4 regions of the Pantoea sp. X-Soil-TKNS-1280 genome follow, and region 3 is predicted to be linked to each of the others. Evidence: predicted binding sites of a transcription regulator. Region 3 holds the regulator's gene; each other region holds the start of a gene.
The links. Region 3 encodes PurR, which represses purine synthesis genes. Its sites were predicted from a motif close to CANGCAAACGTTTGCNTG; they were not measured.

Region 1 (7,260 bases), 720 kb from region 3:
ATGTTGGTGGTCTGGAAAATATGGCGCAAACCAACCGCCATAAAGCTGAGTTGCTGTACGCCATGCTGGATAACAGCGATGGTTTCTACAATGGCTGGAGCAGCGTCGAAGACCGCTCACAAATGAATGTGGCGTTTAAACTTCCTGATGAAATGCTGGTGAAAAAATTCCTGGCTGAAAGCCATGAAGCAGGCTTCTCAGGTCTGGCAGGCCATCGCGCCATCGGAGGTATCCGTGCCTCTATCTATAATGCACTGTCCCTGCCTGCGGCTGAAAAACTGACCAATTTCATGGATGATTTCATGCGTAAAAACCGCAAATAATCATCTGTGTCAGCAATAAAAATGCCCCCGCCGGGTGACAGACGGGGACATTTTTTTGCGGTGTAAGTACGCTTGCGCCAAATTATGGGTTGCACGTTTTTGCACCCGCCAGCCAATCGGCCCTCAGTGACGATTGCGATATTCACTCAGTGAGATCAGATTCGTCTCTTCTTTCGCCTCGCCTTCCAGCTCGATTCCCTGGGCAAAACTGCCGTTGAAACGTTCACGCAGCGCGTTCATCTCCTGCCTGTCTGGTTCCAGCTCGCGCAGAAAACCCATCGCCAGCAACAGTTGCTGCTGTGTGATGACCGGAGAAAAATGCGCGCGCGTCAGAATCTGATGCCAGCGCTGCATATTCGCATCCCCGCTATCGACGATAAACACCTGCCAGATCAGCAGCACCGCCGCGGCATTTTGCAAATGGCTTTCATGGTCGCCGGTGATGTAGTCGGTAAACTCTTTCGCCGCCTCTTTGCCCATTAGCGACAACATCGATTCCACATGCACCGGGGGCAATTGCAGTCGCTTGCTCAGCGCCTGCGCCGCATGGCGAGAACCGGCAGTCAGCAGGCGGAAACCCACTACAAACACCACCACTAAAGTCGCAAGAATTAGCCAGATCATATGCATTCCACTAAATTAATCGCCAGGCATGATACGGGTTAACGCAGACGATCTGAAGTGACAAAAGCAGACCTCAGGATCATTCTGTGCCTGACAGCGCGGCGCGCTTCTGACAGAATAGGCGCCTTTCCCCGTTTCAACATAACACAGTGGATTTCCTCTCTGATGGCAGCAAAAATTATTGACGGTAAAACGATTGCGCAGCAGGTGCGCCTTGAGGTTGCGGAAAAAGTACAGCAGCGTCTGGCAGCCGGAAAACGCGCCCCGGGACTGGCAGTCGTTCTGGTGGGTGAAAACCCTGCTTCACAGATCTATGTCGCCAGCAAACGCCGCGCCTGTGAAGAGGTGGGCTTCATATCCCGTTCATACGATTTGCCTGCCACCACCAGCGAAGCCGAGCTGCTGGATTTAATCGATGCCCTGAACAACGATCACGAGATCGATGGCATTCTGGTGCAGTTGCCGCTGCCGGCAGGCATCGATAACGTCAAAGTGCTGGAACGCATTGTGCCGGACAAAGACGTCGATGGCTTCCATCCGTATAACGTCGGTCGCCTGTGTCAGCGCGCACCGAAACTGCGCCCCTGCACCCCGCGCGGTATCGTGACGCTGCTGGAGCGCTATAACATCGATACCTACGGCCTGAATGCCGTGGTGGTTGGTGCATCGAATATTGTTGGGCGTCCGATGAGCATGGAGCTGCTGCTGGCGGGTTGCACCACCACCGTCACCCATCGCTTCACTAAAGATCTGCGTCACCATATTGAGCATGCTGACCTGTTGATCGTCGCGGTGGGTAAACCAAACTTTATCCCAGGTGACTGGATTAAACCGGGCGCGATCGTGATCGATGTGGGTATTAACCGTCTGGAAAGCGGTAAAGTCGTAGGTGATGTGGATTACGCCGCGGCTTCCGAACGCGCTTCTTATATCACGCCGGTGCCGGGCGGTGTTGGCCCGATGACGGTTGCCACCCTGATCCAAAACACGCTGCAGGCGTGCGAAGAATATCACGATGAGGAGAACGCATAATGGCAAGTTTTTCTCTGGGTAAACACCCGCATGTTGATCTGTGCGATCTACTAAAACTCGAAGGTTGGGTGGAGAGCGGCGCTCAGGCTAAAGCGGTCATCGGCGAAGGTGAAGTGCTCGTCGATGGCGCAGTGGAAACCCGTAAACGTTGTAAGATTTTCGCCGGTCAAACGGTGGAATTTGCCGGTCAACGCATTACCGTTGTGGCATAAACAACAAGGGCGAACCGAAGTTCGCCCTTGTTCTTATTTACGACGCCATGTCGTGCCCTGCGGACCATCTTCCAGCACGATCCCCAACGCATTCAACTTATCGCGCGCCACATCGGCCTGCGCCCAGTCTTTCGCTTTACGCGCATCGTTACGCATCTGAATCAGCGCTTCAATCTCCGCCACTTCATCATCGTTCGCCTGCGCACCGCTTTGCAGGAACTGCTCCGGGTCCTGTTGCAGAATGCCCAGCACATCCGCCAGCTGACGCAGTTTCGCCGCCAGCGCATCGGCAGCCGCTTTATCTTCTGTTTTCAGACGGTTCACTTCACGCGCCATATCGAACAGTACCGAGTAAGCTTCCGGCGTGTTGAAGTCATCATCCATTGCTGTACGGAAGCGTGTTTCAAACTCTTCACCACCCGCCGCCACCGCAGCAGCATCAGTGTGACGCAACGCGGTGTAGAGGCGCTCCAGCGCCGCACGCGCCTGATTGAGGTTATCTTCGCCATAGTTCAGCTGGCTGCGATAGTGGCCCGACATCAGGAAGTAACGCACGGTTTCCGCATCGTAGTGCTGCAGCACATCGCGCACGGTAAAGAAGTTGCCGAGGGATTTTGACATCTTCTCGCGGTCAACCATCACCATACCGGAGTGCATCCAGTAGTTAACGTACGGGCCATCATGCGCACAGGTGGACTGCGCCACTTCGTTTTCATGATGCGGGAACATCAGATCGGAACCGCCGCCGTGAATATCGAAATGGGTGCCGAGTTGTTTGCAGTTCATCGCCGAACATTCAATATGCCAGCCCGGACGACCATTGCCCCACGGTGAACTCCATGCCGGTTCGTCCGCTTTGGACATCTTCCACAGCACGAAATCCATCGGATTGCGTTTCACTTCAGCCACTTCCACGCGCGCACCGGCCTGCAATTGCTCCAGATCCTGGCGTGACAGCGCACCGTAATCTTTGTCGCTGAGGACATCAAACATCACGTCGCCGTTATCTGCCACATAAGCGTGACCACGCTCAATCAGCAGGCCAACCAGCTCGATAATTTCGTCGATATGACGCGTGGCGCGTGGCTCCAGATTCGGCGGCAGGATACCCAGCGCGGCGAAATCTTTATGCATTTCACCGATCATACGATTGGTCAGGGTTTCGATGCTTTCGCCGTTTTCGTTGGCACGTTTGATAATTTTGTCGTCAATATCGGTGATGTTACGCACATACTTCAGCGTATAACCGACATAGCGCAGGTAGCGCGCCACCACATCAAACGCAACGAAGGTACGCCCGTGGCCGATATGACAGAGGTCGTACACCGTGATGCCGCACACGTACATGCCGATTTCGCCAGCATGGATGGGTTTGAATTCCTCTTTCTGTCGACTCAGGGTGTTATAAATCTTTAACATTGAAAGGTTCCGTATAAACGTGTGCGAAGAAGGCCTATTCAGGCTAGCTGCGTATTGTGCCGTATTTTTTACGCCAGCGCGACGCCAGCATAGCAACAGCCGCCACCTTGCTGACGCGTCATCACAATTTGTGATATAAGGAGCGTCTACAAAAAGGCCCGCTGCTTTGCATGCGCGGCTATTGGCACCGACGACAACCTTTACAGGACGAGAATGATGGTCACTTTCCAGACGAACCATGGCGATATCGTAATTAAAACTTTCGATGATAAAGCGCCGGCAACCGTAAAGAACTTCCTGGATTACTGCCGTGATGGTTTCTACGACAACACCATTTTCCACCGTGTCATCAATGGCTTTATGATTCAGGGCGGCGGTTTTGAGCCTGGCATGAAACAGAAAGCCACTAAAGAAGAAATCCGTAACGAAGCCAATAACGGTCTGAAAAACACCCGTGGCACCCTGGCGATGGCACGTACTCAGGCCCCGCACTCTGCCACTGCGCAGTTCTTCATCAACGTTGCCGACAACGACTTCCTGAACTTCCGTGACGAAAGCCTGCAGGGCTGGGGTTACTGCGTGTTTGCTGAAGTGGTTGAAGGTATGGACGTAGTCGAAAAAATCAAAGCGGTCGCTACCGGCCGCAGCGGCATGCACCAGGATGTGCCGAAAGATGACGTGATCATCCAGAAAGTGACCGTTAGCGAGTAATGTCGCGCACGCTGTTTATCGCAGATCTTCATCTGTGTCAGGACGAACCGGCAATTACTGCCGGTTTTCTGCATTTTTTGCAGCGTGAAGCGCATCAGTGCGATGCGCTTTATATCCTCGGTGACCTGTTTGAAGCCTGGATCGGCGATGACGATCCCAATCCGTTGCATCAGCAAATCGCCGCTGCGCTCAAGGCGTTGCCGGTGCCGAAGTATTTTATTCACGGCAATCGCGATTTCCTGCTCGGCCAGCGTTTTGCTGCTGCCTGCGGCATGACGTTGCTACCGGAAGAACAGGTGTTAACTCTGTATGGTCAGCGGCTGCTGATTATGCACGGTGATACCCTTTGCACCGACGATGAAGGCTATCAGCGTTTTCGCGCCAAAGTGCATCAGCGCTGGCTGCAAAAACTGTTTCTCGCTTTACCATTACGTTTGCGGATGCGGATTGCCGCCAGAATGCGTGCCAACAGCAAACAGGCCAATCAGCATAAGTCGCTGAGCATCATGGATGTCAATCAACAGGCGGTTATCGAGGCCATGACGCGCCAGCAGGTGCGGCTATTGATTCACGGCCATACCCATCGCCCGGCACTCCATGAGTTTGTTTTGCAGGGTGAAAACGCGCAACGCGTGGTGCTCGGTGCCTGGCATCAGCAGGGATCGATGGTTCAGGTCGATGCCGATGGCGTCAGGCTTATCGAATTTCCGTTCTGACAAACGGGCAATCTTGCCCGTTTTCCGGCCACGCAACCGTTTTCCTTGCTGCCATCTCATGCTATTCTCTGTGCCCTTCTTCACCTGCCCGCCCGGCCAGGTTCGTTTGTATATTCACAGGAGTTGACCGCATGTCATCCAACGCCGCCCCGGCTCGTATCGCCATCGTCATGGGTTCCAAAAGTGACTGGGCTACCATGCAGTTCGCCGAGGAAATTCTTAACAGCCTGGATGTCCCCTTCCACGTTGAAGTGGTCTCTGCTCACCGTACGCCGGACAAACTGTTCAGCTTTGCCGAAAACGCCGCCCAGAATGGTTTTCAGGTGATTATCGCCGGTGCTGGCGGTGCCGCACATCTGCCGGGCATGCTGGCAGCCAAAACGCTGGTACCGGTGCTGGGTGTACCGGTACAAAGCGCCGCGCTGAGCGGGGTCGATAGCCTTTACTCCATCGTGCAAATGCCGCGTGGTATTCCGGTAGGCACGCTGGCAATCGGTAAAGCCGGTGCCGCGAACGCCGCACTGCTGGCCGCACAGATTCTGGCGATTCACGACAGCGCGCTGGCAACTCGCCTGGCAACCTGGCGTCAGACCCAGACTGATGAAGTGCTGAACAACCCGGACCCGCGGGGGGATGCATGAAGCCGGTTTGCGTACTGGGAAATGGTCAGTTAGGCCGGATGCTGCGTCAGGCCGGTGAACCGCTGGGTATCGCTGTCTACCCGGTAGGGCTGGATGCGGAACCCTCTGCCCTGCCGATTGCACAAAGCGTTATCACCGCCGAAATTGAACGCTGGCCGGAAACTGCGCTGACGCGTGAACTGGCAAGCCATCCGGCGTTTGTGAATCGCGATATTTTCCCGCGTCTGGCCGATCGCCTGACGCAAAAACAACTGCTCGATCAGCTCAACCTTGCCACCGCGCCGTGGCAGTTGCTGGCGGATAAAAGCGAGTGGCCACAGGTGTTCAGTTCACTGGGCGAACTTGCCATTGTCAAACGCCGTACCGGTGGTTATGACGGGCGTGGTCAGTGGCGTCTGCGCGCCAATGAAGCCGACAGCCTGCCGGATGAATGCTACGGTGAATGCATCGTTGAGCAGGGCATCAACTTCAGCGGCGAAGTTTCACTGGTGGGCGCGCGCGGTCAGGACGGCAGCACCGTTTTCTACCCGCTGACTCATAACCTGCATCAGGACGGCATTCTGCGTACCAGCGTGGCCTTCCCGCAGGCGGATGCCGCGCAGCAACAACAGGCCGAAGCCATGCTCAGCGCCATCATGCATGAGCTGAACTACGTGGGCGTGATGGCGATGGAATGTTTCATCACACCACAAGGCCTGCTGATCAACGAGCTGGCTCCGCGCGTGCACAACAGCGGGCACTGGACACAGAATGGCGCCTCCATCAGCCAGTTCGAGCTGCATTTACGTGCCGTACTGGGCTTACCGCTGCCACAGCCGGTGGTGTATGCGCCTTCCGTGATGGTCAACCTGATCGGTACTGATGTGAATCTGGCGTGGCTGCATCAGCCGCTGGTGCATCTGCATTGGTACGAAAAAGAAGTGCGTCCGGGACGTAAAGTGGGTCACCTGAATCTCACGGACAGCGACCAGGCCCGCCTGGCTGCGGCGCTGAACGCGCTGGTGCCTTTGCTGCCGCCTGAGTACGCCAGTGGTATCGCCTGGGCAGTGGAGAAACTGTAACGAAAACGGTCGCCATTGATGGCGACCGTTCTGTTACGCGGCGCGATTTATCACGCCGCCTCAAACCTTCTGAACAACGCTTTCCCCTTCAGCAAGCGCACACCCAACCAGCCGCCGCACAACGACAACAAAACTGCTCCGCAGATCGGTAACGCCAGCCACAGGCTCCAGTCTGGTTCCCACGGAAAATCAAAGATTTTACGCTGTAATCCCCACAGGGCCGCTTCCGCTCCCAGCGCCGCTGCCACACCCGACACCACGCCAAGCAGCGCGAACTCGCACCATAACGTCCCACGCAGCAGCCGCTTGCTCGCCCCCAGCGTGCGATACACCACCAGTTCCTGACGCCGCTGACGCATACCGACCTGAATCTGCGCCAGCAACAGCAACACGCCGCAAATCGTCACCAGCACCACCATAATTTCCAGTGCCTGGCTGACCTGCGCCAGCACCTGACCAATCTGGCGCAGCATGCTGCCAATATCCAACAGGCTCAGGGTCGGGAAGCTACGATTCAGTTG
Region 2 (7,260 bases), 1.6 Mb from region 3:
CCGTTGATTGAGGTCCTCAGCTGCCAGATTCAGCGCATCTTGCTGTTCAGGCGGACAATTCACTCTCAATGAACGACCAAAAATCTGAATATCTACCGGTTGTGCAGACATGCCACCTTCCTGACTGATTACTTCGCCCGCATCTCCCTTAGCAGTCAATGGCTTGGGAGGTGCGCAACTATATAGACCCGCGTGATAAGTTACAACCCCTTTTCTGGAAACCCTGAGGCACCTGGTGGTAGCATAACACGAACTTATTCTGCCAACGACGACGAAAGCTTATGTCTTTACAGAACGCAACGCCCACTTACAACGCGCTGGCTACGGCGCTTTCCCAGCAGGGCGTGGGAATGACCCCGGCCGAAATGCACGGCCTGATTTGCGGCATCCTGTGTGGTGGCAACCAGGATAACAGCTGGAAGACGCTGGTGCACGATCTCACCAACGAAGGCATGGCTTTTTCGCAAAGCCTGTCGCAGCCGTTACAGGCGTTACATGAAAGCCTGGCCAACACGCTGGATGAAGAGGGTTTCCTGTTTCAGCTGATGCTGCCTGACGATGATGACATTACGGTGTTCGATCGTGCCGATGCACTGGCAGGATGGGTAAACCATTTCCTGCTCGGCCTGGGGGTGACGCAACCGAAACTGGACAAAGTCACGGGCGAAACCGGTGAAGCGATTGATGACCTGCGCACCATCGCTCAACTGGGCTATGACGAAGATGAAGATCAGGAAGAACTCGAACAATCACTTGAAGAAGTGATTGAATACGTTCGTGTTGCCGCATTGCTGTGCCACGACACCTTCAACCAGCCGCAGCCACCCACTGCACCTGAAGTGAAGAAGCCAACGCTACACTAAGCGCGTCATTCCGGGTACTACCGTGCCCGCTTTTCAACAGGGAGTGCAAACATGATTACACTGGAAACCTTCCAGCAACGTCGTCAGGCGCTGATTGCCCGTATGGCGCCCGGTAGTGCCGCATTGATTTTTGCCGCGCCTGAAGTGACGCGCAGCAACGACAGCGAATATTCCTTCCGCCAGAACAGTGATTTCTGGTATTTCACCGGCTTCAACGAGCCGCAGGCGTTGCTGGTGCTGATCAAAAGCGACGACACCCACAATCACAGCGTGCTATTCAACCGCGTGCGCGACCTCACCGCAGAAATCTGGTTTGGCCGTCGCCTGGGGCAGGAAGCGGCACCGGCGAAACTGGGTGTCGATCGCGCATTGCCGTGGGATGACATTGGCGAGCAGCTGTATCAACTGCTGAATGGCCTGGATGTGGTGTATCACGCGCAGGGGCTGTATGCCGAGGCTGACACGCTGGTATTCGGCGCACTGGAGAAACTGCGTCGCGGCTTCCGTCAGAACCTGAGCGCCCCCGCTACCGTCACTGACTGGCGTCCGTGGGTACATGAGATGCGCCTGTTTAAAGGGCCGGAAGAGATTGCCATTCTGCGTCGCGCCGGTGAGATCAGCGCACTGGCGCATACCCGTGCGATGCAGGCTTGCCGCCCGGGGATGTTCGAATATCAGCTGGAAGGCGAAATCCACCACGAATTCAATCGCCACGGCGCACGTTTTCCTTCCTACAACACCATCGTCGGTTCCGGCGAAAACGGCTGCATCCTGCATTACACCGAAAATGAGTGCGAGATGCGTGATGGCGATTTGGTGCTGATCGATGCGGGTTGTGAATTTCACGGTTATGCCGGTGACATCACCCGTACTTTCCCGGTGAACGGCAAATTCAGCGAGCCACAGCGTGCCATTTACGACATCGTGCTGGCCTCGTTGTACAAAGCGCTGGCGCTGTTCCGCCCGGGTATCAGCATCCATGATGTGAACGAGGAAGTGGTTCGCATTATGGTGACTGGCTTGGTTGAACTGGGTGTGATGGAAGGCGAAGTGGACGCACTGATTGCGGAACAGGCGCATCGCCAGTTCTTTATGCACGGGCTGAGCCACTGGCTGGGGCTGGATGTGCACGACGTCGGCCATTATGGCACCCCGAGCCGCGACCGCATTCTGGAACCTGGCATGGTGCTGACCATCGAACCCGGTCTGTATATTGCGCCGGATGCCAAAGTCCCGGCACAGTATCGCGGTATCGGCATTCGTATTGAGGATGACATCGTGATCACTGCCGAAGGCAACGAGAATCTCACCGATAGCGTGGTGAAAGATGCCGACGCAATTGAAGCCTTAATGGCGGCGGCGCGCCAGGCATGACTATTCTGATTGCAGGCGGCGGCATGACCGGCGCCACGCTGGCGCTGGCCATATCCCATCTGACGCAGGGAAAACTGCCGGTGACGCTGATTGAACGCAGCGAACCGGACAGCCGTGCTCATCCTGGATATGACGGACGCGCCATCGCGCTGGCGGCAGGGACCTGCCAGCAACTGGCGGAGATTGATCTGTGGCGTTCGTTGCAGGATTGCGCCACGCCGATCACCCACGTCCATGTTTCTGACCGTGGTCATACTGGCTTTGTTTCGATGCAGGCGGCGGATTACCAGTTACCGGCACTGGGCCAGGTGGTGGAGCTGTTCGATGTCGGGCAACGCCTGTTCCAGCGGCTGAAAAGCGCACCGGGCGTGACGCTACGTTGCCCGGCGCATGTCACGGCGGTGTCACGCAGTGCTGATAGCGTGCAGGTCACGCTGGACAGCGGCGAACAGCTGGATGGTGCGCTGCTGGTGGCAGCAGACGGCTCACGTTCACCGTTGGCGGCCTCCTGCGGCATTAGCTGGCAGCGCGAGGATTACCAGCAGCTGGCGGTGATAGCCAATGTCACCACGCAGTTGCCGCATCAGGGACGCGCCTTCGAACGTTTTACCGAACACGGTCCGCTGGCGTTGTTGCCGATGTCGGGCAATCGCCTGTCGCTGGTGTGGTGTCATCCGCTGGACGAGAAAGACAAGCTGGCGCAGTGGGATGACGCGACTTTTCTGCGCGAGTTGCAACAGGCGTTCGGCTGGCGGCTGGGACGTTTCACCCACACCGGCCAGCGCGAAATTTACCCGCTGGCGTTACAAACCGCCGAGCGGCAGGTGGCGCACCGGCTGGCGCTGGTGGGTAATGCGTCGCAGACGCTGCATCCGATTGCCGGTCAGGGTTTTAACCTCGGCCTGCGTGATGTGATGTCGCTGGCGGAAACGCTGGCGAGTGCCTGGCGTCACCAGCAGGATCCCGGCAGTTATGCGGTACTCCATCATTTTGCCGCCCGACGCCAACCGGATCGTGCGGCGACCATTGGCGTGACCGATGGTCTGGTACGATTATTTGCTAACCGTTATGCCACGCTGGTGGCAGGACGAAATCTTGGGCTGGTGGCAATGGACCATCTGCCGTGGCTGCGAAACCCCCTTGCCGCGCGGACGCTCGGCTGGGTAAAACGTTAAGCATGAATTAAGGGGCAGCAATGCAAACTTTTGATGTGGCTATCGCTGGCGGTGGCATGGTCGGACTGGCCGTTGCCTGCGGGCTGCAAGGCAGTGGATTGCGCGTTGCGGTGCTGGAGAAGGCGGCAGAGCCGCGATTTGATCCGCAAGCTGCGCCATCGATCCGCGTATCGGCGATCAATGCGGCCAGTGAACGCCTGCTGCAAAAGCTCGATGTCTGGTCAACGATTCTGGCATTACGCGCCAGCGCTTATCACGGCATGGAAGTGTGGGACCAGGACAGTTTTGGCAGCATCAGTTTTGATGATGAGCAGCAGGGCTTAGCCCACCTCGGCCATATCATTGAAAATCCAGTGATTCATAGCGCATTATGGCAGCGCGCCAGCCAGTGCAGCGATATTACGTTGCTGGCTCCAGCGCAGTTGCAGCAGGTGGCTTTTGGCGACAACGAAGCCTTTATCACTCTGCAGGATGGCAGCATGATGAGTGCCCGTCTGTTGATCGCCGCCGACGGTGCCAACTCCTGGCTGCGTGACAAAGCGGATATCCCGATCACTTTCTGGGATTACGATCATCACGCGCTGGTGGCGAATATCCGCACTGACCTGCCGCACGATGCGGTGGCGCGCCAGGTGTTCCACGGTGACGGCATTCTGGCATTTTTGCCAATGCAGGACCCGCATCTGAGTTCAATTGTCTGGTCGTTGTCTCCCCAGGAAGCCACGCGTTTGCAGGATATGCCTGAAGCGTTGTTCAATCAGCAACTTTCTGTGGCTTTCGATATGCGCCTTGGTTTGTGCCAGGTGGAGAGCGAGCGTAAAACCTTCCCGCTGATGGCACGCTATGCGCGTAACTTTGCTGCGCACCGCCTGGCGTTGGTTGGCGATGCTGCGCACACTATCCATCCGCTGGCCGGGCAGGGCGTGAATTTGGGCTTTATGGATGCCGCCGAACTGATCGGTGAAATCCGCCGCCTGCACAGTCAGGGCAAGGATATTGGGCAGCACCTGTATCTGCGACGTTATGAACGCAGCCGCAAACATAGCGCGGCGCTGATGCTGGCGGGTATGCAGGGCTTCCGTGAACTTTTTGCCGGAAGTAATCCAGCGAAAAAATTCCTGCGTGACGTCGGCCTGAAACTGGCGGACACCCTGCCAGGGGTCAAACCGATGATGCTGAAGCAGGCCATGGGGCTGAATGATATCCCCGGCTGGCTGCGCTAACCTTCTCTAAATCTGCACAAATTCAGTAACGGCGCGATTTATCGCGCCGTTACAGCCATTCATTCTTCCCCCAGCCAATTGCCCGTTTGCACCACCATGATGCAGACCCGCCCTATTTTTGCGCCTCGTTTGATTTATTCTAATTTTACGCAGGAATTCGCATTATATTTTCTCATGTCATAGTGGTTTTTTTTCGGTGCCATTTGCCCACTCATGGCGTTGGATTCCATTATTTTGCTACATAAAAGTTATGTTGTTGTATTTTGTGCGTGTTTAATCACATAAAGCCAGTGGATTATCCTGCATTCTGTGCGGCGCTTCGCAGACGACAGACTTTGTTTCGCCCTCGTTTTCCTTATGGTTAATTCGAGCGTTCGGTGGTAACGTCAGCGCAAAGAGAACGTTTGCGTCAGCCATCATGGCTACGCAGGCGCGTCACGCTCACTTGTTTTCTACAGGATGGTTATGACTCAGCAAACGCCTCTATTCGAACAGCATCAGGCCAGCGGCGCCCGTATGGTGGACTTTCACGGCTGGATGATGCCTCTGCATTACGGCTCACAAATGGATGAGCACCACGCGGTACGTACTGATGCCGGCATGTTTGACGTTTCCCACATGACCATCGTCGATCTGCGCGGGGCGAGCACCCGTGAATTCCTGCGTTATCTGCTGGCAAATGATGTCGCCAAACTGACCCAGCCAGGCAAAGCGCTTTACACCGGCATGCTGAACGCTTCCGGTGGCGTCATTGATGATTTGATTGTTTACTTTATGACCGAGGACTTTTTCCGTCTGGTGGTGAACTCCGCTACGCGTGAAAAAGATCTGCAATGGATTGGTGAACACGCGAAGAAATACGGGGTGACGTTGACCGAGCGTGACGATCTGGCGCTGATTGCGGTACAGGGACCCAATGCCCAGCAAAAAGCACAGTCGTTGTTTAGCGCGGCACAACGTGAGGCTGTGACGGGCATGAAGCCATTCTTCGGCGTTCAGGCGGAAGATTTGTTTATTGCTACCACCGGTTATACCGGCGAAGCGGGCTACGAGATTGCCTTGCCTGCTGGCGCTGCTGCGGATTTCTGGCAGCGTTTGCTGGCGGCAGGTGTCAAACCGGCGGGGCTGGGTGCACGTGATACGTTGCGTCTGGAAGCGGGGATGAACTTGTATGGCCAGGAGATGGATGAAGGCGTCTCACCGCTGGCGGCCAACATGGGCTGGACCATTGTCTGGGAACCGACCGACCGTGATTTTATTGGCCGTGCCGCGCTGGAAGCTCAGCGTGCTGCAGGGACAGAAAAACTGGTGGGCCTGGTCATGACCGAAAAAGGGGTGCTGCGTAACGGCTTGCCGGTACGTTTCACCGATGAACAGGGTCAGCCGCAGCAGGGTATTATTACCAGTGGTTCCTTCTCTCCAACGCTGGGTTACAGCATTGCGCTGGCACGCGTGCCAGCGGGAATTGGCGAGCAGGCGATTGTGGAAATCCGCAACCGTGAAATGCCGGTGAAGGTCACCAAACCGATTTTTGTTCGCGCCGGTAAGCCGGTCGCTCAGTAACTTTTTTCAGGAGATTTGGCGATGAGCAATGTACCAAAAGAATTGAAGTACAAAGATAGCCACGAGTGGGTGCGTAAAGAAGCCGACGGTACTTTCACCGTCGGGATTACCGAACATGCCCAGGAACTGTTAGGTGACATGGTGTTTGTTGACCTGCCAGAAGTAGGACGCGTTGTTGCAGCTGGTGAAGATTGTGCAGTAGCAGAATCAGTGAAAGCCGCTTCTGACATCTATGCCCCGCTGAGCGGCGAAATCATTGAGATTAACGAAGAACTGGAAGGTTCGCCGGAACTGATCAACAGCGATCCGTACAGCGATGGCTGGTTGTTCAAAATCAAAGCCAGCGATGAGTCTGAACTTGACTCGATGCTGGACGCCGATGCGTACAAAGCTTCCATCGACGAATAAGTATGCGTAACAGAAGGTGTCGCCAGGCGGCACCTTCGTTTTTATCTGTATTAATACCCAGCCCGACTCAGGATTTACTGCTAATGACTCAGACTCTCAGCCAGCTTGAACATAACGGTGCTTTCATTGAGCGCCATATCGGCCCTACGCCGGAGCAACAGGCCACCATGCTGGAAGCGATTGGTGCCAGCTCACTGGAAGCGTTGATCGGTTCCATCGTGCCTGCCGACATCCAACTGCCGGGCCCGCCCGCGGTGGGTGATGCCGCCACTGAGCAGCAGGCGCTGGCTGAGTTGAAAGCCATTGCCAGTCAGAACCAGCGTTACAAATCCTGGATTGGTATGGGTTACACTGCGGTAATCACCCCGCCGGTGATCCTGCGTAACATGCTGGAAAATCCGGGCTGGTACACCGCTTACACGCCGTATCAGCCGGAAGTATCACAGGGCCGTCTGGAAGCGCTGCTTAACTTCCAGACCCTGACGCTGGATCTTACTGGCCTCGACATCGCATCAGCATCACTGTTGGACGAAGCCACTGCCGCCGCTGAAGCGATGGCGATGGCAAAACGTGTCAGCAAGCTGAAAACTGCCAACAAATTCTTTATCGCCGACGATATCCATCCGCAGACGCTGGATGTGGTACGTACTCGTG
Region 3 (7,260 bases):
TCCTGATGTCTGAATCGAACGACTTAAACGCTCTCCATCAACGCTTTCGCGGTTTTTATCCCGTGGTGATCGACGTCGAAACGGCCGGTTTTAATGCCAAAACCGATGCCCTGCTGGAAATTGCCGCCACCACACTCAAAATGGATGAAGACGGCTGGTTACATCGCGATGAAACGCTGCATTTTCACGTTGAACCCTTTGAAGGTGCGATTCTTAACCCGGATGCACTGGCGTTTACCGGGATTGATCCCAGCAACCCACTCCGTGGCGCAGTGAGCGAATATGAAGCGCTGCATGCAATTTTTAAGATGGTGCGTAAAGGCACAAAGGACAGTCACTGCAATCGCGCGATTATCGTGGCGCATAACGCCACCTTTGATCATGGCTTTCTTATGGCGGCAGCCGAACGTGCCGGTCTGAAGCGCAACCCATTCCATCCCTTTGCCACTTTTGATACCGCCGCATTAAGCGGCCTGGTGCTGGGTCAGACGGTGCTGGCAAAAGCCTGTAAAGCGGCAGGTATGGATTTCGATAGTACCCAGGCGCATTCTGCCTTGTATGACACTGAACAAACCGCGACGCTGTTTTGCGAGCTGGTCAATCGCTGGAAGCGCCTTGGCGGCTGGCCGGTCGCGTTCAGTGACGATGTATCGGAAGACGATGCAGAATGACCAAAAGAAAGGCCGACGATGCGTCGGCCTTTGCAATTATTCTGCTTCTTTATACTTCTCAGCAGTTTCTTTAATCAGCGGTTGCAGCTCACCACGCTGGAACATCTCCACGATGATGTCGCAACCACCGACCAGCTCGCCATCGACCCACAGCTGAGGGAACGTTGGCCAGTTGGCATATTTCGGCAATTCAGCACGGATATCCGGGTTTTGCAGGATATCAACATACGCGAAGCGCTCACCACAGGCAGACAGAGCCTGCACCGCCTGCGCAGAGAAACCGCAGCTTGGCAGTTTCGGCGAACCTTTCATATACAGCAGGATCGGGTTTTCTGCGATCTGGCGCTGAATTTTTTCAACAGTACTCATTTTTGCCTTCCTTAATTCCTCACTTCGTGTTTGTTTATTGTAGCGACTTCACCCCCGCACTGAAAACGGGATTTTGCTTCTCAGCGACCTTAATCGCCATGTTTGTTAAGTTCCAACGCCACAAATAACATTTTCATATCATTAGCAAGCATGAACCGATTAATAATTGGCAATAATTATGCTGCGTTAACCGGCTGAAATCGCTCATTTTTGCCCCAGATACCATCTGGTAACAGATTAATCGAAAAATGCCTTACCTTTTGGAAAAAAAGTGGATTAGAATCAATCCCGGCGCTGATCATTGATCAGATTTTTCTAACTTGCCGCAGGCTGTTTTATCGCAGACTGCTTAACCTGTAACCGGACTATGCGTTTACTTATTACGCTTTTTATGCTGGCTTTCGCCCAACTGTTTTTTAATGTGGCTTCTGCGTCACCGCATGCGCCCATCAATGCCAGTTTGCATAATGCAGAGAAAAAAAGTGCACGCGAAGATGAGCGCCGTAAACGACGCCCGGTCAAGACCAGCACCAAAAAATCACGCCTTACCAGCAGTGTTCATAAGTTAAGACTGAAGAAACCCACGAAAACCGAAACTGCGCTGCACAAAACCACCCGCAGAAAAACCCTGCTGAAGTCGCCGACCAAAAAATATGGTCATCAGCGCGTGGCGAAAGTCATATCTGAGCAGGATGACGCCAGCGACCTCACCACCATCAGGATGAGCAAATCACACCGTCAGCGCTATCAAAAGGCGCGTGAAACGGCGATGAACAAATTAATGGGTCAGATCGGTAAACCCTACCAGTGGGGCGGTACTTCACCGCATACCGGTTTCGATTGCAGTGGTCTGGTGTGGTATGCCTATAAAGACCTGGTGAAATACAAATTCCCCCGCACCGCTAACGAAATGTATCACCTGCGTGATGCGGCGCCGATTAAACGCGATATGCTGGAGAAAGGAGATTTGGTGTTCTTCCGCATTAACCATCGCGGTACCGCTGACCATGTAGGTGTTTACCTTGGCAACGGCAAGTTTATTCAGTCACCGCGTACCGGTAAAGATATTCAGATTAGCGCATTAGGTGAAGATTACTGGCAGAAGCATTATGTTGGTGCACGCCGCATGATGACACCGAAAACCATTCGCTAAGCGGTCACTGCGCAATAAAAAGCCGGACACTGAAATTTCAGGTCCGGCTTTTTTATTAATGAAGGATCGCGGTGAAGCTGAACACGATGATCATTAACAGCGCGCCAACGGTAGTACCCAGCGCCAGTTTCAGGTCTGTACTCATCACAACTCCTTAGTCACATTAATTGAAGGGTTAATGTAATTTTCGCACAGCCCCTGGCAAAAATCTCGTGTTATCCGCGTCAGCTTGCTAGAATCGCCGCCTTTCGTTGCGCAACAGATTTTGCGCACGCTGTGTTTGTGGCCTGTTAAAGTGATTTAGACTCAGAGTTAACGCCTTTTTCTTCGCCATTTGCCCCAAAATTTGGGGCGCAAAACCATTAGCAGACGCAAACGTTTAACAATATACTTATCAGTAAGTTGCGATAAGCCCGGGAGTACCATTTTCATGGCAACAATTAAAGATGTGGCGAAACGCGCCGGTGTCTCCACCACCACGGTTTCGCATGTCATCAACAAGACGCGTTTTGTCGCGGAAGAGACGCGTAACGCCGTATGGGAAGCGATCAAAGAACTGCACTACTCGCCCAGCGCCGTGGCGCGTAGCCTGAAGGTCAACCACACCAAAACACTGGGATTGCTCGCCACCTCCAGCGAAGCCCCCTATTTCGCGGAAATCATCGAAGCGGTGGAAAACCACTGTTTCGACCGCGGCTACACGCTGATTCTCGGCAATGCGCATAACGATCTGCAAAAGCAGCGTGCTTATCTCTCGATGATGGCGCAAAAGCGCGTCGACGGTTTATTGGTGATGTGTTCCGAATATCCCGACGACCTGCTCACCATGCTGGAAGAGAACCGCAATATCCCGATGGTGGTGATGGACTGGGGCGAGTCTCGCGGTGATTTCACCGATACCGTGCAGGATAACGCGTTCCAGGGCGGCTATCTTGCGGGACGTTACCTGATCGAACGTGGACATCGCGACATTGGTGCCATCCCCGGCCAGATGGAGCGCAATACTGGCGGCGGTCGTCATGCTGGTTTTATGCAGGCACTGCATGAAGCCGGTATTACCGTTCGTCCGGAATGGATTGTGCAGGGCGACTTCGAACCAGAATCCGGTTATCAGGCGATGCAGCAGATTCTCAACCAGAAACAACGTCCGACGGCGGTGTTCTGTGGCGGCGATATCATGGCGATGGGTGCGATTTGTGCCGCCGATGAAATGGGGCTACGTGTGCCACAGGATATTTCGGTGATTGGCTATGACAACGTGCGCAACGCCCGGTATTTCACCCCAGCGCTGACGACCGTTCATCAGCCGAAAGCGCAGCTGGGAGAAAAAGCACTGGAAATGCTGCTCGATCGCATCACCAGTAAACGCGAAGAGCCGCAGACCATCGAAGTGCAGCCAACATTGATTGAACGCCGCTCAGTCGCTGACGGTCCGTTCCGCGATTATCGCCGCTAAGCCACCGTTTCGCTCAACCACTCATGGTTGAGCGTTTCAGCATCGCCCAGATAATCCAGCAACCAGCTTAATGCCGGTGAAGCGCGTTGTTCCGACCAGCTGACACAACAGGGACTCTCCGGGAAAGGCGCAGGCAACGTCAGTTCGGTTAACTCGCCACTATCCAGCAGTGGCCGGGCTAAATGGCCCGGCACCATGCCCACGCACAAACCTGCCCGCAGGCAATCCATCCCGGTTTCCCACTCCGGTACCACCAGACGTCGCTGGTTATCCAGCGTCCAGGTCATCCGCCGCGGCAGCGCCCGCGACGTATCCTCCAGCACCAGCGAAGGCCACGTCCGTAAGGTTTCTTCATCCAGCTGGGTACTTTTTGTCAGGGGATGCCCGGGACTGACCACGCAACGCCAGTTCAGCGCGCCCATATCCTGAAAGGCGAAACGCCCACCGACCGGAATGGCCTGGGTGGCCCCAATCGCCACATCGACCCGTCCATCAGCCAGCGCATCCCAGACCCCGTTGAACACTTCATAGCTGATAATCAGCTCCATATCCGGGAAGTGACGGTAGAAATCCTTTACCAGTTGCCGGGTACGCTGCGGTTTAACGATACAATCAACCGCGATGCTCAACTGACCACGCCAGCCGTTAGCCAGTTGCTGGCACTGGCGTCGGGTTGCCAGCATTTTTTTGATAACACTCCGGCCTTCACGCACGAAATGCTCACCCGCTGCCGTCAATACCACTTCCCGGTGCTGCCTTTCAAACAAAGGCACGGCCAGCCAGGTTTCCAGCTGGCGTACCGTATAGCTGATGGCAGAAGGCACGCGATGCAACTCCTGCGCCGCTGCGCTAAAACTGCCGCTGCGAGCCACCGCATCCACCACTTCAAGCGCGTATTCAGACCACATAATTTTGCCTGCAAAATTTTTGATAGCACCTCGCAAATATTAGCGTTTCACAAAGACTGCCGCACCCTTTTACACTCCCCGGCGTTTAATTTGTCTAATGAGAATCACCATGTTGTCATCAAAAGGATTTTTGCCTTACCTTGCTTTGCTAAGCATGCTGGGCTTTCTTGCTACGGATATGTACCTGCCGGCCTTCGGTGCCATGCAGCAGGATTTTGCCACTGCCCCCGGCACCATCAGCGCCAGCCTGAGCCTGTTCCTCGGTGGATTTGCCTGTGCGCAGGTGTTCTGGGGTCCGTTGTCTGACCGCTTTGGTCGCAAACCCATTCTGCTGGCCGGATTAGTGATCTTCGCGCTGGGCTGTCTCGGCATGTTGTGGGTAACCGATGTGCGACTGATGCTGGCACTGCGTTTTGTCCAGGCGCTGGGTGTTTGCGCGGCGGCTGTCAGCTGGCAGGCGCTGGTGGTTGATCGCTATCCACAGGCGCAGGCGAACAAAGTTTTCGCCACCATTATGCCGCTGGTGGCGTTGTCACCGGCACTGGCCCCGTTGCTGGGAGCCTGGCTGATGGGCCATTTCCACTGGCGTAGCATTTTCCTGCTGCTGACGCTGGTCACGCTGGTGTTGCTGGTCGGTACCCTGCAACTGGCGAACCCCACCCGCACCCAGGCGGCACGCGCGCCACAGCCCGGATGGTTGACGTTACTGGCTTCAAAGGTCTACAGCGGCAATGTGCTGATTTATTCTGCCTGCTCCGCCAGCTTTTTCGCCTGGCTGACCGGTTCGCCTTTCATCCTCGCTGATGCCGGGCTTTCACCCGCCGATATTGGTCTGAGTTATGTACCGCAGACCATCGCCTTCCTCGTAGGTGGCTTTGGTTGCCGTGCCCTGTTGAATCGGTTCCAGAGCAAACAACTGCTGCCATGGTTGCTGGTGATTTACAGCCTGAGCATCGTCAGCCTGTTTGCTGTTGCCCAGCTTGCAACACCTGCGCTCTGGGCGCTGCTGCTGCCGTTCTGTGGCATGGCATTGGCCAATGGTGCTATCTATCCGATCGTGGTCGCCAGCGCACTGCTGCCTTTCCCTCAGGCCACCGGTAAAGCGGCATCCTTACAAAATCTGCTGCAGCTGGGATTGTGTTTTATCGCCAGCCTGCTGGTTTCCGCTGGCTTACAACAGGCATTGCACAGTACCAGCCTGGTCATGCTCGCGACTGTGGCGCTTGCCTGGGCTGGTTTCGGCTGGCAGCGTGCCGCTGTGGCAAACGCACAAAGTGATGTTGCTCACAACTCCCGTCCCTGCGAAGATAATCGCTAACGCAACGGCCTTAGTTAGCAAACTAACGATAAGTCGTTGAATATTGACCCACGGAAGCATATACTGCGTGGGTCAGCATTTCTGTAACAAATCAATAACATAATTGTATTAATATTTAGCGACTCTGTCGCTGGGATGGTGTCTGCACGATGTTCTCCCCTGTGTTGTGCCAGACATTTCTATTCAGATTCATACCTCTGTAAAACGTCGGATATCTGGCGCACGGATTTTCCGTGAGTTCTCTCACAAGCCTGGAGAAATTGACTATTCTTTTCTCAGGTTGAAATCGGAAAGGTGATGGAGAAGCTATGAGTTCATCGTGTATAGAAGAAGTGAGCCTTGAAGAAAACCACTGGTTTCGTATCGCCCATGAATTACTGGAACGGGCCGATATTGCCATAAATGGTACTCGCCCCTGGGATATTCAGGTTAAGCATCCGGATTTTTTTAAACGGGTCCTGCAGGAAGGGTCGCTGGGCCTCGGTGAAAGTTACATGGACGGCTGGTGGGAATGTGAAAACCTCGACATGTTCTTTCATCGCGTACTGAAACACCATCTGGATCAGCAATTACCGCATCATTTTAAAGATACACTGCGAATCGCTGCGGCGCGTTTGACCAATCTGCAATCGAGAAAACGTGCCTGGATTGTGGGTAAAGAACATTACGATCTCGGTAATGACCTGTTTTCACTGATGCTCGATCCTTTTATGCAGTATTCCTGCGGTTACTGGAAGGATGCGGAAACACTGGAACAGGCACAGCAGGCCAAACTCGATATGATTTGCCGCAAACTGCAACTCGAACCCGGCATGTCATTGCTGGATATTGGTTGTGGCTGGGGTGGACTGGCTGAATTTGCCGCCCGCAATTACGGTGTTAAAGTGCATGGCGTGACCATTTCGGCTGAACAGCAGAAAATGGCGCAGGAGCGTTGTGCCGGTCTGGATGTCACCATTCTGTTGCAGGATTATCGTGACCTGAATCTGCAATTTGATCGCATCGTTTCTGTTGGCATGTTCGAGCACGTTGGCCCGAAAAACTACGCAACCTATTTTGAAGTGGCCGACCGTAATCTGAAGCCGGACGGTATTTTCCTGCTACATACCATCGGGTCAGTTAAAACCGATATGAATGTGGATCCCTGGATCGACAAATATATCTTCCCGAATGGCTGTCTGCCTTCCGTACGCCAGATTGCCGATGCCAGCGAGTCCCATTTTGTAATGGAAGACTGGCATAATTTTGGCGCGGATTATGACACCACGCTGATGGCCTGGCATGAACGTTTCCTCGAAGCCTGGCCGCAGCTGGCAGAAAAATATGGCGATCGCTTTAAACGCATGTTCAGTTATTATCTCTGCGCTTGTGCCGGAGCATTCCGG
Region 4 (7,260 bases), 1.6 Mb from region 3:
CCGTTGAGCGATGGCCCTTCCATTCAGAACCACCGGATCACTATGACCTGCTTTCGCACCTGCTCGAGCCGTCACTCTCGCAGTCAAGCTGGCTTATGCCATTGCACTAACCTCCTGATGTCCGACCAGGATTAGCCAACCTTCGTGCTCCTCCGTTACGCTTTGGGAGGAGACCGCCCCAGTCAAACTACCCACCAGACACTGTCCGCAGCCCGGATTACGGGCCTACGTTAGAACATCAAACATTAAAGGGTGGTATTTCAAGGTCGGCTCCACGCAGACTGGCGTCCACGCTTCAAAGCCTCCCACCTATCCTACACATCAAGGCTCAATGTTCAGTGTCAAGCTATAGTAAAGGTTCACGGGGTCTTTCCGTCTTGCCGCGGGTACACTGCATCTTCACAGCGATTTCAATTTCACTGAGTCTCGGGTGGAGACAGCCTGGCCATCATTACGCCATTCGTGCAGGTCGGAACTTACCCGACAAGGAATTTCGCTACCTTAGGACCGTTATAGTTACGGCCGCCGTTTACCGGGGCTTCGATCAAGAGCTTCTCCTTACGGATAACCCCATCAATTAACCTTCCGGCACCGGGCAGGCGTCACACCGTATACGTCCACTTTCGTGTTTGCACAGTGCTGTGTTTTTAATAAACAGTTGCAGCCAGCTGGTATCTTCGACTGGCTTCAGCTCCGGGAGCAAGTCCCTTCACCTAATGCCAGCGTGCCTTCTCCCGAAGTTACGGCACCATTTTGCCTAGTTCCTTCACCCGAGTTCTCTCAAGCGCCTTGGTATTCTCTACCTGACCACCTGTGTCGGTTTGGGGTACGATTTCGTGTTACCTGGAGCTTAGAGGCTTTTCCTGGAAGCAGGGCATCAGTTACTTCACCACCGTAGTGGCTCGTCATCACGCCTCAGTGTTAAAGAAGACCGGATTTGCCTGGTCTTCACACCTACACGCTTAAACCGGGACAACCGTCGCCCGGATAACCTAGCCTTCTCCGTCCCCCCTTCGCAGTAACACCAAGTACAGGAATATTAACCTGTTTCCCATCGACTACGCTTTTCAGCCTCGCCTTAGGGGTCGACTCACCCTGCCCCGATTAACGTTGGACAGGAACCCTTGGTCTTCCGGCGAGCGGGCTTTTCACCCGCTTTATCGTTACTTATGTCAGCATTCGCACTTCTGATACCTCCAGCAGACCTCACAGTCCACCTTCAGCGGCTTACAGAACGCTCCCCTACCCAACAACGCCTAAGCGTCGCTGCCGCAGCTTCGGTGCATGGTTTAGCCCCGTTACATCTTCCGCGCAGGCCGACTCGACCAGTGAGCTATTACGCTTTCTTTAAATGATGGCTGCTTCTAAGCCAACATCCTGGCTGTCTGTGCCTTCCCACATCGTTTCCCACTTAACCATGACTTTGGGACCTTAGCTGGCGGTCTGGGTTGTTTCCCTCTTCACGACGGACGTTAGCACCCGCCGTGTGTCTCCCGTGATAACATTCTCCGGTATTCGCAGTTTGCATCGGGTTGGTAAGCCGGGATGGCCCCCTAGCCGAAACAGTGCTCTACCCCCGGAGATGAGTTCACGAGGCGCTACCTAAATAGCTTTCGGGGAGAACCAGCTATCTCCCGGTTTGATTGGCCTTTCACCCCCAGCCACAGGTCATCCGCTAATTTTTCAACATTAGTCGGTTCGGTCCTCCAGTTAGTGTTACCCAACCTTCAACCTGCCCATGGCTAGATCACCGGGTTTCGGGTCTATACCCTGCAACTTAACGCCCAATTAAGACTCGGTTTCCCTTCGGCTCCCCTATACGGTTAACCTTGCTACAGAATATAAGTCGCTGACCCATTATACAAAAGGTACGCAGTCACACCCCGAAGGATGCTCCCACTGCTTGTACGTACACGGTTTCAGGTTCTGTTTCACTCCCCTCGCCGGGGTTCTTTTCGCCTTTCCCTCACGGTACTGGTTCACTATCGGTCAGTCAGGAGTATTTAGCCTTGGAGGATGGTCCCCCCATATTCAGACAGGATACCACGTGTCCCGCCCTACTCATCGGACTCACAATCTGTGCATTTTCGTGTACGGGGCTGTCACCCTGTATCGCGCGACTTTCCAGACGCTTCCACTAACACACAAACTGATTCAGGTCCTGGGCTGTTCCCCGTTCGCTCGCCGCTACTGGGGGAATCTCGGTTGATTTCTTTTCCTCGGGGTACTTAGATGTTTCAGTTCCCCCGGTTCGCCTCGTTAACCTATGTATTCAGTTAACGATAGTGCACAAGTGCACTGGGTTTCCCCATTCGGACATCGCCGGCTGTTGCGGTTCATATCACCTTGCCGGCGCTTTTCGCAGATTAGCACGTCCTTCATCGCCTCTGACTGCCAGGGCATCCACCGTGTACGCTTAGTCGCTTAACCTCACAACCCACAGGCGTTTTGCAACGCTTATGAATCGTAAGCTTTTGAGAGACTCGAACGCGTCGTTTTCATTTCTTATTACGGAGAAATGACACAACGCGTCGTTTCAAATTTTCAGCTTGTTCCGGATTGTTAAAGAGCAAATACTTCGCAGCACACCGTTTCCGGTACGCTCTGAAGTATTGAAGTACTGTAATGGTGGAGCTAAGCGGGATCGAACCGCTGACCTCCTGCGTGCAAGGCAGGCGCTCTCCCAGCTGAGCTATAGCCCCATACAGTTACTGCAGAGACCACTACTACCACTCAACCGAGTTCACATTCTTCAGACAAAAGAAGAATGCAATTTCTGCTCAGGCAAGGCATGCGGAAGGGAAGTTTACGTCGGTAAACGACCGCGCGCATAACGCAGCATGAGAAGAAATTTGGTAGGCCTGAGTGGACTTGAACCACCGACCTCACCCTTATCAGGGGTGCGCTCTAACCACCTGAGCTACAAGCCTGTAGAGGTTTTTCTGCTCGTTACTTTTCTATCAGACAATCTGTGTGAGCACTTCGAAGGAAGGTATCTTCAGGTAAGGAGGTGATCCAACCGCAGGTTCCCCTACGGTTACCTTGTTACGACTTCACCCCAGTCATGAATCACAAAGTGGTAAGCGCCCTCCCGAAGGTTAAGCTACCTACTTCTTTTGCAACCCACTCCCATGGTGTGACGGGCGGTGTGTACAAGGCCCGGGAACGTATTCACCGTAGCATTCTGATCTACGATTACTAGCGATTCCGACTTCATGGAGTCGAGTTGCAGACTCCAATCCGGACTACGACGCACTTTATGAGGTCCGCTTGCTCTCGCGAGGTCGCTTCTCTTTGTATGCGCCATTGTAGCACGTGTGTAGCCCTGGCCGTAAGGGCCATGATGACTTGACGTCATCCCCACCTTCCTCCGGTTTATCACCGGCAGTCTCCTTTGAGTTCCCGACCGAATCGCTGGCAACAAAGGATAAGGGTTGCGCTCGTTGCGGGACTTAACCCAACATTTCACAACACGAGCTGACGACAGCCATGCAGCACCTGTCTCACGGTTCCCGAAGGCACTAAGGCATCTCTGCCAAATTCCGTGGATGTCAAGGCCAGGTAAGGTTCTTCGCGTTGCATCGAATTAAACCACATGCTCCACCGCTTGTGCGGGCCCCCGTCAATTCATTTGAGTTTTAACCTTGCGGCCGTACTCCCCAGGCGGTCGACTTAACGCGTTAGCTCCGGAAGCCACGCCTCAAGGGCACAACCTCCAAGTCGACATCGTTTACGGCGTGGACTACCAGGGTATCTAATCCTGTTTGCTCCCCACGCTTTCGCACCTGAGCGTCAGTCTTCGTCCAGGGGGCCGCCTTCGCCACCGGTATTCCTCCAGATCTCTACGCATTTCACCGCTACACCTGGAATTCTACCCCCCTCTACGAGACTCTAGCCTGCCAGTTTCGAATGCAGTTCCCAGGTTAAGCCCGGGGATTTCACATCCGACTTGACAGACCGCCTGCGTGCGCTTTACGCCCAGTAATTCCGATTAACGCTTGCACCCTCCGTATTACCGCGGCTGCTGGCACGGAGTTAGCCGGTGCTTCTTCTGCGGGTAACGTCAATCGATGAGGTTATTAACCTCATCGCCTTCCTCCCCGCTGAAAGTACTTTACAACCCGAAGGCCTTCTTCATACACGCGGCATGGCTGCATCAGGCTTGCGCCCATTGTGCAATATTCCCCACTGCTGCCTCCCGTAGGAGTCTGGACCGTGTCTCAGTTCCAGTGTGGCTGGTCATCCTCTCAGACCAGCTAGGGATCGTCGCCTAGGTGAGCCGTTACCCCACCTACTAGCTAATCCCATCTGGGTTCATCCGATGGTGTGAGGCCCGAAGGTCCCCCACTTTGGTCTTGCGACGTTATGCGGTATTAGCTACCGTTTCCAGTAGTTATCCCCCTCCATCGGGCAGATCCCCAGACATTACTCACCCGTCCGCCACTCGTCACCCAAGGAGCAAGCTCCTCTGTGCTACCGTTCGACTTGCATGTGTTAGGCCTGCCGCCAGCGTTCAATCTGAGCCATGATCAAACTCTTCAATTTAAAGTTTGATGCTCAAAGAATTAAACTTCGTAATGAATTACGTGTTCACTCTTGAGACTTGATATTTTTTAAGTCCGTAGACTTTTGATATCAATCCTGCGAGTGCCCACACAGATTGTCTGATAAATTGTTAAAGAGCAGTTCGAGCAGCGGGTTAACCGTCTGTCGCGAGGTGGCGTATATTACGCTTTCCTCCTTCAGAGTCAATCACTTTTTTCAGCGATTTTCTCTGGCGAGAGTTCCTTCAGAACTTCTCTCTCAACACCGCATTTCGTAAGCCGTTGTGCCGTGTCGATGGAGGCGCATTATAGGGAGTTGTTCGGCATGCGCAACCGCTAATTTCAATAAAAACAACCGTTCGCTGCATTCCACAGCAAAACCCCGCCTTATACCCACTTACACACAAAGTTATCCACATCCTGACGGGTAAATGAATTTAGTCGAGCATCGCGCAAACGTTTTCGCTACAATGCCCCGCGACGTCAAGGATGCCCCTTTTGGGGCGTTACCTGAAGCAAGCCGCTTCTTCTATATAGAAGAGAAACGCTAAGCTTGATGTAACGCTCTTATTTACGCGAAACAAAGCCAAGGGATAAAACCACCATGCAACAACGTCGTCCTGTACGCCGCGCTCTGCTGAGTGTCTCAGACAAAGCCGGTATCCTCGAATTTGCTCAGGCACTCTCCAGCCGTGGTGTTGAGCTGCTCTCCACAGGTGGTACTGCTCGCCTGATGGCAGATGCGGGCCTGCCGGTCACTGAAGTGTCTGACTACACCGGTTTTCCGGAAATGATGGATGGACGCGTCAAAACGCTGCACCCGAAAGTGCATGGCGGCATTCTCGGTCGTCGCGGCCAGGATGATGCCATCATGGCGCAGCACGCCATCAACCCCATCGACATGGTGGTCGTTAACCTCTACCCCTTTGCCCAGACGGTCGCAAAACCGGGTTGTACGCTGGAAGATGCAGTGGAAAACATCGATATCGGCGGCCCGACCATGGTGCGCTCTGCCGCGAAGAACCACAAAGACGTCGCCATTGTGGTGAAGAGCAGCGACTACAGCGCCATCATTGCGGAGCTGGATGCCAATGAGAACTCCCTGACGCTGGCAACCCGTTTCGATCTGGCGATCAAAGCCTTCGAACACACCGCCGCCTACGACAGCATGATTGCCAACTACTTCGGTAGCCTGGTACCGGCTTATCATGGCGAGAGCAAAGAGCCAGCAGGCCGCTTCCCACGTACCCTGAACCTTAACTTCATTAAGAAACAGGATATGCGTTATGGCGAGAACAGCCATCAGGACGCCGCTTTCTATATAGAAGAAAACGTCGCGGAAGCCTCAGTGGCGACGGCACAGCAGGTACAGGGTAAAGCACTCTCCTATAACAACATCGCCGATACTGATGCCGCGCTGGAATGTGTGAAAGAGTTCAGCGAAGCTGCCTGCGTGATTGTGAAACATGCCAACCCCTGTGGTGTGGCTGTAGGCGATTCCATTCTGGATGCCTACGAGCGTGCTTATAAAACCGATCCGACTTCTGCGTTTGGCGGCATCATTGCCTTCAACCGTGAGCTGGACGAAGCGACGGCTCAGGCCATCATCAGCCGCCAGTTTGTCGAAGTGATCATTGCCCCCTCAGCCACCGAAGCCGCGCTGAAAGTGACCGCCAGCAAACAGAACGTTCGCGTGCTGGTGTGTGGTCAGTGGCAGAGCCGCGTTGCCGGGCTGGATTTCAAACGCGTTAACGGCGGTTTACTGGTGCAGGATCGCGATCTCGGCATGGTCGACGCCAGCCAGCTGCGTGTAGTAAGCAAACGTCAGCCAACCGAACAGGAACTGCGTGATGCGCTGTTCTGCTGGAAAGTGGCGAAGTTCGTTAAATCCAACGCCATCGTCTATGCGCGTGACAACATGACCATCGGGATAGGCGCGGGTCAGATGAGCCGCGTCTACTCGGCAAAAATCGCCGGGATCAAAGCCGGTGATGAAGGTCTGGAAGTGAAAGGATCGGCGATGGCCTCTGACGCCTTCTTCCCGTTCCGCGATGGTATTGATGCTGCTGCTGCCGTCGGCGTCACCTGCGTAATCCAGCCGGGCGGTTCGATTCGCGATGATGAAGTGATTGCCGCCGCCGATGAGCACGGCATCGCCATGATCTTTACCGACATGCGTCATTTCCGCCATTAATCGTTTGGAGCGTTACAGATGAAAATTTTAGTGATTGGTAACGGCGGACGTGAACACGCCCTGGCGTGGAAGGCTGCGCAGTCTCCGCTGGCAGAGACCGTATTTGTGGCACCGGGCAATGCTGGCACCGCGCTGGAACCCGCATTGCAGAATGTGGCGATCAGTGCCACTGATGTCCCTGCGCTGCTGGCGTTTGCCCAGCAGGAAAACATCGACCTGACCATCGTCGGCCCGGAAGCCCCGCTGGTGATTGGGGTGGTGGATGCGTTCCGCGCGGCCGGTCTGAAAATTTTTGGCCCAACGCAGGCGGCAGCGCAGCTGGAAGGTTCCAAAGCCTTCACCAAAGATTTCCTTGCCCGCCAGCAGATTCCAACCGCTGAGTATCAGAACTTTACCGAGGTTGAGCCTGCGTTGGCGTACCTGCGCGAGAAAGGCGCACCGATCGTGATCAAAGCAGACGGTCTCGCTGCCGGTAAAGGCGTCATCGTGGCGATGACGCTGAAAGAAGCCGAAGATGCCGTG

Region 1: the regulator PurR is predicted to act here: its motif matches at 5,067-5,084, upstream of purE (5-(carboxyamino)imidazole ribonucleotide mutase).
Region 2: the regulator PurR is predicted to act here: its motif matches at 5,029-5,046, upstream of gcvT (glycine cleavage system aminomethyltransferase GcvT).
Region 4: the regulator PurR is predicted to act here: its motif matches at 4,994-5,011, upstream of purH (bifunctional phosphoribosylaminoimidazolecarboxamide formyltransferase/IMP cyclohydrolase).

Annotation. Positions count from the first base shown of each region.
Region 1 covers NZ_AP035962.1:1,162,747-1,170,006, reverse strand. The annotation lists gene AC6I8X_RS05370 (phosphoserine transaminase) at 1-323, shown strand, start outside; gene AC6I8X_RS05365 (DUF1198 family protein) at 447-947, opposite strand; gene folD (bifunctional methylenetetrahydrofolate dehydrogenase/methenyltetrahydrofolate cyclohydrolase FolD) at 1,113-1,979, shown strand; gene ybcJ (ribosome-associated protein YbcJ) at 1,979-2,191, shown strand; gene cysS (cysteine--tRNA ligase) at 2,225-3,610, opposite strand; gene ppiB (peptidylprolyl isomerase B) at 3,827-4,321, shown strand; gene AC6I8X_RS05340 (UDP-2,3-diacylglucosamine diphosphatase) at 4,321-5,037, shown strand; gene purE (5-(carboxyamino)imidazole ribonucleotide mutase) at 5,169-5,678, shown strand; gene purK (5-(carboxyamino)imidazole ribonucleotide synthase) at 5,675-6,739, shown strand; gene ybbP (putative ABC transporter permease subunit YbbP) at 6,790-7,260, opposite strand, start outside.
Region 2 covers NZ_AP035962.1:3,470,751-3,478,010, reverse strand. The annotation lists gene zapA (cell division protein ZapA) at 1-111, opposite strand, end outside; gene AC6I8X_RS16115 (YecA/YgfB family protein) at 282-863, shown strand; gene pepP (Xaa-Pro aminopeptidase) at 915-2,237, shown strand; gene ubiH (2-octaprenyl-6-methoxyphenyl hydroxylase) at 2,234-3,412, shown strand; gene ubiI (FAD-dependent 2-octaprenylphenol hydroxylase) at 3,433-4,635, shown strand; gene gcvT (glycine cleavage system aminomethyltransferase GcvT) at 5,101-6,198, shown strand; gene gcvH (glycine cleavage system protein GcvH) at 6,220-6,606, shown strand; gene gcvP (aminomethyl-transferring glycine dehydrogenase) at 6,690-7,260, shown strand, end outside.
Region 3 covers NZ_AP035962.1:1,879,328-1,886,587, reverse strand. The annotation lists gene rnt (ribonuclease T) at 6-671, shown strand; gene AC6I8X_RS08845 (Grx4 family monothiol glutaredoxin) at 708-1,040, opposite strand; gene AC6I8X_RS08840 (C40 family peptidase) at 1,408-2,193, shown strand; gene cydH (cytochrome bd-I oxidase subunit CydH) at 2,249-2,338, opposite strand; gene purR (HTH-type transcriptional repressor PurR) at 2,624-3,649, shown strand; gene punR (DNA-binding transcriptional activator PunR) at 3,646-4,557, opposite strand; gene punC (purine nucleoside transporter PunC) at 4,667-5,875, shown strand; gene cfa (cyclopropane fatty acyl phospholipid synthase) at 6,184-7,260, shown strand, end outside.
Region 4 covers NZ_AP035962.1:296,238-303,497, reverse strand. The annotation lists rRNA gene AC6I8X_RS01385 (23S ribosomal RNA) at 1-2,430, opposite strand, end outside; tRNA gene AC6I8X_RS01380 (tRNA-Ala) at 2,627-2,702, opposite strand; tRNA gene AC6I8X_RS01375 (tRNA-Ile) at 2,854-2,930, opposite strand; rRNA gene AC6I8X_RS01370 (16S ribosomal RNA) at 3,004-4,545, opposite strand; gene purH (bifunctional phosphoribosylaminoimidazolecarboxamide formyltransferase/IMP cyclohydrolase) at 5,149-6,738, shown strand; gene purD (phosphoribosylamine--glycine ligase) at 6,757-7,260, shown strand, end outside.